Regions from separate parts of the Mycobacterium sp. NGS64 genome, predicted to be linked through region 2. Evidence: riboswitches for the same ligand, from Rfam matches in the RefSeq annotation. Region 2 holds a riboswitch; the other holds the start of a gene.

Region 1 (4,206 bases), on a different contig from region 2:
GACGGAGATGCGAACCACGTTGTCGCCCAGCCCGATCGCGGCACGACCCTCCGGGCCCATGGCGCGGTGCGTGGTGGTCGCCGGATGCGTGATGAGGGATTTCGCGTCGCCCAGGTTGTTGGAGATGTCGATCAGCCGCAGCTTGTCCAGCACCTCGAAAGCCCGCTGCTTGGCGGCACTTTCGGCGCAGTCGAGCGCGAAGGTGATCACCGTCCCGCCGCCGGTCATCTGGCGCTTGGCCAGGTCGTATTGCGGGTGCGACGTCAGGTAGGGGTAGCGCACCCAGCTCACCGCGGGATGGGTCTCGAGGAACTCCGCGATGCGGTGCGCGGACGCGTTACTGTGCTCGACCCGAACCGCCAGCGTCTCAAGGCCTTTCAGCAACACCCAGGCGTTGAACGCGCTCATCGCCGGGCCGGTGTGCCGCATGAGCTTCTGCACCGGGCCGTCGATGTACTCCTTGTCGCCCAGGATGGCGCCGCCCAGCACCCGGCCCTGTCCGTCGATGTGCTTGGTACCGGAGTACACCACCACGTCCACCCCGAGCGGGAAACCCTGCTGCAGCAGCGGTGTGGCAAAGACGTTGTCCAGCACCACTTTCGCGCCCGCGGCGTGAGCCATCTCGGTCACCGCGGCGATGTCGACCAGTGACTGCATGGGGTTGGACGGGGTCTCGAAGAACACCGCCTGCGTGGGAACCGACAGCGCCCGCTCCCACTGCGCGAGGTCGTCGCCGTCGACGAAAACGGTCTCGACCCCCCACCGCGGCAGGATCTCGTTGCACACCACGAAGCACGAGCCGAACAGGCTGCGCGCCGCGACCAGCCGGTCACCGGCCGCCAGCAGCGCGCCCAGTGAGGTGAACACCGCGGCCATGCCGCTCGCGGTGGCGAACGCGGCGGGCGCCCCCTCGATCAGGCGCAACCGCTCCTCGAACATCGTCACGGTCGGGTTGCCGTAGCGCGAGTAGACGAAATGGTCCAGCTCGCCGGTGAACGACCGCTCGGCCACGGCCGCCGACTCGTAGACGTAGCCGGAGGTCAGGAACATCGCCTCGGCGGTCTCTTCGAAACCGGATCGCAGCAGGCCGCCGCGCACGCCGATGGTGCCCTGGCTGACGCCGTCGGGCAGCGCCTTGGGCGTGCGGACCGACTGGTCGTCGGTCATCCTTGCCTCCAGGGCAATCCGAGCGCGCGCCAGCCGTTTCCACCGCGATGCCCGCTGGCGTCGAGCTGGCCCTCGAAGCCGTCCAGCACGTTGTAGGCCGGGGTGAGGCCCACCTGCGTCGCCACCTCGGCCGCGCCGATGGAACGGTTACCCGAGCGGCACAGGAAGATCACGGGCCGCTCGTCGTCCGCGGGTGGGACGTGACTTTTCAGCTCGTCGGCGAAGTTCGCGTTGGGGACGCCGTTGGCGGTGACCCACTCGATGTACACCACGTCGCGGCCCAGGCTCGACAGGTCGGGCACGCCGACGAACCGCCATTCGGCGTCGGTGCGGACGTCGACCAGCACCGCGTGGGGATTGTCGCTGAGCAGCTTCCATGCCTCGAGCGGGGTGATGTCTCCTGCGTATGCGCGTGCTTGCCCGGTGCTCATGGGTGTTTACCTCGTCCTTCGCCAACTTTGTGAGCCACAATATCCGCGCCCAGGGGAGGCGCTCTTGTCGTCACCGGTGGTGCCGGCCGCTTCGTCATCCGAGCCACCCACGAGCGTGGGGTTGGCGTGCCATCCAGTCGGAGCTTGGCGACGGCATCTCATGAAGCAAGTTCAATCTACAACGGCCGAGCTGCCGAGGTATCGCGCAGCAGAGTCCTTGCAGGTGAAAGCCGCTTTTCTGGGAATCCGGGCTCCCCGACATCCATCCAAAGCCCACTCAGTGGGCGTGGGGTTCGCCGCCTATGGCGTGGCTTTTACGGTCGTAGGCGTGAGTCCACCCCCGCATTTCGCGCAGGTTGTGATTATCGGTGCCGGGCCGGCCGGGATTGCTGCCGCCCTGTGCCTGAAGGACAAGGGAATTCGGTCATTGCTCGTCGATCGAGCCGACGCGGTGGGGGCATCCTGGCGTAGTCGGTATGACCGGCTCAGACTCAACACAGGTCGACAATTTTCCCACCTGCCCGGGCGGCGCTACCCGCAAGGCACTCCCCTCTATCCGACCCGCGACCAAGTCGTCGCGCACCTGGACCGGCATGCGCGCGAGGACGGCATCGATCTCCTCCTCGAAACCACGGTTGAACGCATCGACCGACGTTTCCCGGGATGGCGGTTGACGACGTCGAACGGGGACATCGAAGCCCGATACGTCGTGGTCGCAACGGGTTACGAGCACACGCCCTTCATCCCGGACTGGCCGGGCATCTTCGCCGGTGAGCTACTGCACTCAAATCGTTACAGAGACCCGGCGCCGTACGCCCACAAGCGCGTGCTGGTTGTCGGTTCCGGATCGTCGGGCATGGAAATCGCCCACGACCTGAGCACAGGCGCAACGAGCAAGGTGTGGCTCTCAGTGCGAACTCCACCAAACATCCTGCCGCGCAAGGGGCCTGGGGGACTGCCCAACGACGTGGTATCCATTCCACTGTTCCACCTACCCCCACGGATTGCCGACCGGATCGCCGCCACCGCGCGCCGCCGCGCGTTCGGTGATCTCGGAGCAATCGGCCTGCCCGTTCCCGATGAGGGGCCCTTCTCGAAAGCGCATCGGCTGCACGCCGCGCCAACGGTCGTCGACCCCGAGGTTGTCGGCGCCGTGCGCGACGGGTCCGTCGAGGTGGTTGGGGCGGTCACCGCGCTGGAGGGCGCCAAGGTGGCGCTGGCCGACGGCGCACGGATCCAGCCCGACGTGATGATCGGCGCGACTGGGTATCGGCCGGGGCTGCAGCCATTGGTCGGACACTTGGGGGTGCTGACACCCGATGGCTTACCGGTTAGGTTGTCGCCGTTACCTGCCGCCGACGGCCTGTACTTCCATGGTCTGCTGAGCCGGCCCGCGCTGATTGGCTACCTCGCCAAACAATCACGAAAGCTGGCCAAGCGCGTCTCGCAAGACTGCCAACCGCTGTACCGCATCCCATTGGCGCGAGGCGTCGCCTGAGATGTCGCGACACACATAGGAGAAATATGTCATCCCAAATCACGGACTGGGACAGTGCTTACCGCGAGCAGGGGGAATTCGAGGGGCCGCCGCCGTGGAACATCGGCGAGCCGCAGCCGGAGTTGGCGGCGCTGATCGCGGACGGAAAGTTTCGCAGCGACGTGCTGGACGCAGGATGCGGGTTCGCCGAACTGTCGCTGGCACTGGCCGCGCGGGGCCACACCGTTGTCGGCATCGACCTCGCGCCAACCGCCATTGCGGCGGCTACCAAGGCGGCCGCCGAACGCGGCCTGACCACCGCCACTTTCGTGCAGGCCGACATCACGTCCTTCACCGGCTACCCACCCGATTCGGGAGAGCGCTTCTCGACGATCGCGGACTCGACGTTGTTCCACTCGCTACCGGTGGAGGAGCGCGACGGTTACCTCAGCGCGATCCACCGCGCGGCGGCGCCCGGCGCTGGCTATTTCGTGCTGGTGTTCGCCAAGGGCGCCCTGCCCGCGGACTTCGAGCCCAAGCCGAACGAGGTCGACGAGGACGAACTGCGCGCCGCGGTTAGCAAGTACTGGGAAATCGACGAAATCCGGCCCGCCCACATCCACGCGAACATTCCCCCGGCCGCGGACGGGCCGCCCGAATTTCTCCAGCGCGACCGCGACGAGAAGGGCCGGATAAAGCTGCCGGCCTACCTGCTGACGGCGCACAAGGCCGGCTGACACTGCAGGTCGTCGCGCCTGGGGCCGATGGTGGACCAATCTCGCGGGGTCATCGAGAGCGCATTTGAGTTGCTGGATCACCTGGCTGCGTTGGAACCGGTGCGGCTGCTGGACTTGGCTAACGCAAGCGGGATCCCCCGGGAAACGGTCCGCCGACTGCTGCAGCAATTGATCGCCGTTGGGGCGGTCAGTCGCGACGGCCCCCACTATCGGCTCGGTGCGAGCCTGCTGGGGCTGGGCGCGCAGGTGAGCTCGGAGCGTCGGTTACGGGTGGCCGCCCGGCGGCCGATCGCCGAACTGGCGTCCGCCACCGGGGCTGCCGTGCACTTGTCCGCGATGATCGGCGGCGAGGCGGTATACCTCGACGAAATCAGCGCTCGGATTCCGGTGGAAT
Region 2 (4,206 bases):
CGAACTGTCCGTGGGTTTTACAGAAGTTGATGATCTCCTGGTAGATGCGCGAGAAGGTCGACTCGGGGTTGACGGCCTTGGTGTCCTTCTGCCGCCCGTCGGCGCCCCACATCTTGCCGCCGGCGCGGATCATCGCCGGCATCGACGCATCGACGATCACGTCGCTGGGCGAATGAAAGTTGGTGATGCCCTTGGCCGAATCGACCATCGCCAGCTCGGGGCGGTGTTCGTGGCAGGCGTGCAGGTCGCGGATGATCTCCTCGTGCTGCGTCGCGGGCAGCGATTCGATCTTGTCGTACAGGTCGACCAGCCCGTTGTTGACGTTGACGCCAAGCTCGTCGAACAGCTCCTGGTGCTTGGCGAATGCGTCCTTGTAATAGACCTTCACGGCGTGGCCGAAGACGATCGGGTGGGAGACCTTCATCATGGTCGCCTTGACGTGCAGCGAGAACATCACGCCGGTCTCGTAGGCGTCCTGCATCTGTTCCTCGTAGAACTCGACCAGGGCCTTCTTGCTCATGAACATGGAATCGATGACGTCGCCGTCGCGCAGCTCGACCTTCGGCTTGAGGTCGAGGGTCTCCCCACTGTTGGTCCGAAGCACCATCTTCACGTTGCGCGCGCGGTCCAGCGTCATCGACTTCTCGCCGTGGTAGAAGTCGCCGTGTCGCATGGTGGCGACGTGGGTGCGCGAGGCCGGCGACCAGTCCCCCATGCTGTGCGGGTGCTTGCGCGCGTACTCCTTGACGGCCTTGGGCGCGCGCCGGTCCGAGTTGCCTTGCCGCAGAACCGGGTTCACCGCGCTGCCCAGGCATTTGCCGTAGCGGGCGCGAATTTCCTTGTCCTCGTCGGTCTTCGGGCTCTGCGGAAAGTCCGGGATCCGGTAGCCCTTGCCCTGCAGCTCCTTGATGGCGGCGACCAGCTGGGGCACGGAGGCGCTGACGTTCGGCAGCTTGATGATGTTGGTGTCGGGCCGCTGCGTCAGCTCGCCGAGTTCCGCCAGGTCGTCCGGCACCCGCTGATCTTCGGTGAGGTAGTCGCCGAACTCGGCGAGGATCCGAGCGGCCACGGAGATGTCACTCGTCTTGATCTCGATGCCCGCCGGCTCGGCGAAGGCCCGCACGATCGGCAGGAACGCGTAGGTCGCCAGCAGCGGCGCCTCGTCGGTCAGCGTGTAGATGACGGTCGGCTGTTCGGCGCACACGGTCCATCTCCCGGCATCATTGGATCGGTTCTCAGCGTTCTGGTTGCCACGTTATCAAGGGTGTTTGGACAGGTGTCGACCCGCAGGCGAGCCGGTCTGTTGGCATCTCTGTCGGCATCTCTGTTGGCACGGGCGAGCCGCTATGAGATAGGCTTCACATCGGTCATGAGCGCCAGCGCTAAGCCCCGGCTTGCTGGCCGGCAACCCTCCAACCGCGGTGGGGTGCCCCGGGTGAAAGACCAGGTCTAGTAGCCACAGGCTGCGCGGCAAGCGCGGGTCCGCCATACCGGACCCCTGACTAGAGGGGAAACGTGATGCGCATTCATCAAGCTCACTCGCGTCGTTTTGTCTGCCGTCGGTAGTTCGACCGCGCACTTCCCGATACCCGAATTCACTTCAGAGAAGAAAGCACACCGCACGTGAGCTCACAAAACAACGAAACCAGCCCCGAGGCAGATCCGACCGCGCACTGGTCGTTCGAGACCAAGCAGGTTCACGCCGGCCAGAGTCCCGACCCCGCGACCAACGCCCGCGCCCTGCCGATCTACCAGACCACGTCCTACGTCTTCAACGACACCACGCACGCCGCCGCGCTGTTCGGGCTTGAGGTCCCGGGCAACATCTACACCCGGATCGGCAACCCGACCACCGACGTCGTCGAGCAACGCATCGCCGCGCTCGAGGGCGGGGTGGCCGCGCTTTTCCTGTCCTCCGGCCAAGCGGCTGAGACATTCGCCATATTGAACCTCGCAAGTGCTGGAGATCACATCGTGTCCAGCCCGCGGCTCTACGGTGGCACCTACAACCTGTTCCACTATTCGCTGCCGAAGCTCGGCATCGAGGTCAGCTTCGTCGACGATCCCGACGACCTCGATTCGTGGCAGGCCGCGGTGCGCCCGAACACCAAGGCGTTCTTCGGTGAGACCATCTCCAACCCGCAGATCGACATCCTCGACACGCCCGGGGTTTCCGGGGTCGCCCACGCCAACGGCGTGCCGCTGATCGTCGACAACACCATCGCGACGCCCTACCTGATCCAGCCGTTCACCCAGGGCGCCGACATCGTGGTGCACTCGGCCACCAAGTACCTGGGCGGGCACGGCGCCGCCATCGCCGGCGTGATCGTCGACGGCGGCACCTTCGACTGGACGCAGGGCCGCTTCCCCGGATTCACCACGCCCGACCCCAGCTATCACGGCGTGGTGTTCGCCGAGCTCGGGCCGCCGGCGTACGCGCTCAAGGCCCGCGTGCAGCTGCTGCGCGACCTCGGGTCGGCCGCCGCGCCGTTCAACGCGTTCCTGGTGGCGCAGGGCCTGGAGACGCTGAGCCTGCGCGTCGAGCGGCACGTCGCCAACGCGCAGCGGGTCGCCGAGTTCTTGGAGGCCCACGACGGCGTCGTGTCCGTCAACTACGCGGGGCTGCCCAGCTCGCCCTGGTACGAGCGGGGAAAGAAGCTGGCGCCCAAGGGAACCGGGGCCGTGCTGGCGTTCGAGCTGGCCGGCGGCGTCGAGGCCGGCAAGGCGTTCGTGAACGCGCTGCAGCTGCACAGCCACGTCGCGAACATCGGCGACGTGCGCTCGCTGGTGATCCACCCGGCGTCGACCACCCACGCCCAGCTGAGCCCCGAGGAGCAGCTGTCCACCGGCGTCAGCCCCGGCCTGGTGCGGCTGGCCGTCGGCATTGAGGGCATCGACGACATCCTGGCCGACCTGGAGCTCGGCTTCGCCGCGGCCCGCAAGATCGGTGCCGTGGCGGCCGACCCGCAGGCCGTGGCGGCGTTCTGAGGGGTTTCGACATGACGATCTCCGACGTCCCGACGCAGACGCTGCCCGCCGAAGGCGAGATCGGCCTCGTCCACATCGGCTCGCTGACCACCGAAAGCGGTGCGGTGATCGACGACGTCTGCATCGCGGTGCAGCGCTGGGGCGAGCTGTCGCCGACGCGCGACAACGTGGTGGTGGTGCTGCACGCGCTCACCGGCGATTCGCACATCACCGGGCCAGCCGGGCCCGGGCATCCCACGCCCGGCTGGTGGGACGGCGTGGCCGGGCCGGGAGCGCCGATCGACACCGACCGCTGGTGCGCGGTGGCCACCAACGTGCTCGGCGGCTGCCGCGGCTCCACCGGCCCCAGCTCGCTGGCCCGGGACGGAAAGCCCTGGGGTTCAAGGTTTCCGCTGATCTCGGTGCGTGACCAGGTGGAGGCCGACGTCGCCGCGCTGGCCGCCCTGGGCATTGACCGGGTGGCTGCCGTCGTCGGCGGATCCATGGGCGGCGCAAGGGCTTTGGAGTGGATCGTCGGCCACCCCGACCGGGTGCGGGCGGGGCTGCTGCTGGCGGTCGGCGCGCGCGCCACCGCGGACCAGATCGGTACGCAGGCCACGCAGGTCGCGGCCATCAAGGCCGACCCGAACTGGCACGGCGGCGACTACTACGAGACGGGGCAATCGCCGGACGCCGGGCTGACCATCGCCCGCCGCTTCGCGCACCTGACCTACCGCGGCGAGGTCGAGCTTGACACCCGGTTCGCCAACGACAAGCAGGGCGGCGCGGACAGCCGCTACGCCGTGCAGAGCTACCTGGAGCACCAGGGCGACAAGCTGTTGGCCCGCTTCGACGCCGGCAGCTACGTCGTCCTGACCGAGGCGCTGAGCAGTCACGACGTCGGCCGCGGCCGCGGCGGCGTCGAGCGCGCCCTGCGCGGGTGCCCGGTGCCGGTGGTGGTCGGGGGCATCACCTCCGACCGGCTTTACCCGCTGCGGCTGCAGGAGGAGCTGGCCGAGCTGCTGCCCGGCTGCTCCGAGCTGCACGTCGTCGACTCCATCTGCGGGCACGACGGGTTCCTGGTCGAGTCCGAGGCCGTCGGCGAGTTGATCCGCAAGACGCTCGATTTGGCGGACTCGGCTGATCGGGGTCGGCGGTGATCCGCTCCAGCCAGGAACGCTCGCTGTCATTCGGCTCGGCGGCCGCCGCCTACGAGCGTGGCCGCCCCTCTTATCCGCC

Evidence for each region. Region 2 has a riboswitch for S-adenosylmethionine ahead of AC5Y4S_RS01590 (bifunctional o-acetylhomoserine/o-acetylserine sulfhydrylase). Riboswitches for the same ligand answer to the same signal wherever they lie in the genome.
Region 1: linked by a shared signal. The riboswitch ahead of AC5Y4S_RS14775 (rhodanese-like domain-containing protein) and the one ahead of AC5Y4S_RS01590 (bifunctional o-acetylhomoserine/o-acetylserine sulfhydrylase) in region 2 are both predicted to bind S-adenosylmethionine.

What each region holds. Positions count from the first base shown of each region.
Region 1 covers NZ_JCALCI010000003.1:179,829-184,034, forward strand. The annotation lists gene AC5Y4S_RS14770 (O-succinylhomoserine sulfhydrylase) at 1-1,167, opposite strand, end outside; gene AC5Y4S_RS14775 (rhodanese-like domain-containing protein) at 1,164-1,598, opposite strand; SAM riboswitch class IV at 1,654-1,764, opposite strand; gene AC5Y4S_RS14780 (flavin-containing monooxygenase) at 1,927-3,096, shown strand; gene AC5Y4S_RS14785 (class I SAM-dependent methyltransferase) at 3,123-3,812, shown strand; gene AC5Y4S_RS14790 (helix-turn-helix domain-containing protein) at 3,840-4,206, shown strand, end outside.
Region 2 covers NZ_JCALCI010000001.1:312,323-316,528, reverse strand. The annotation lists gene AC5Y4S_RS01595 (NADP-dependent isocitrate dehydrogenase) at 1-1,204, opposite strand, end outside; SAM riboswitch class IV at 1,366-1,483, shown strand; gene AC5Y4S_RS01590 (bifunctional o-acetylhomoserine/o-acetylserine sulfhydrylase) at 1,624-2,988, shown strand; gene metX (homoserine O-acetyltransferase MetX) at 3,000-4,127, shown strand; gene AC5Y4S_RS01580 (class I SAM-dependent methyltransferase) at 4,124-4,206, shown strand, end outside.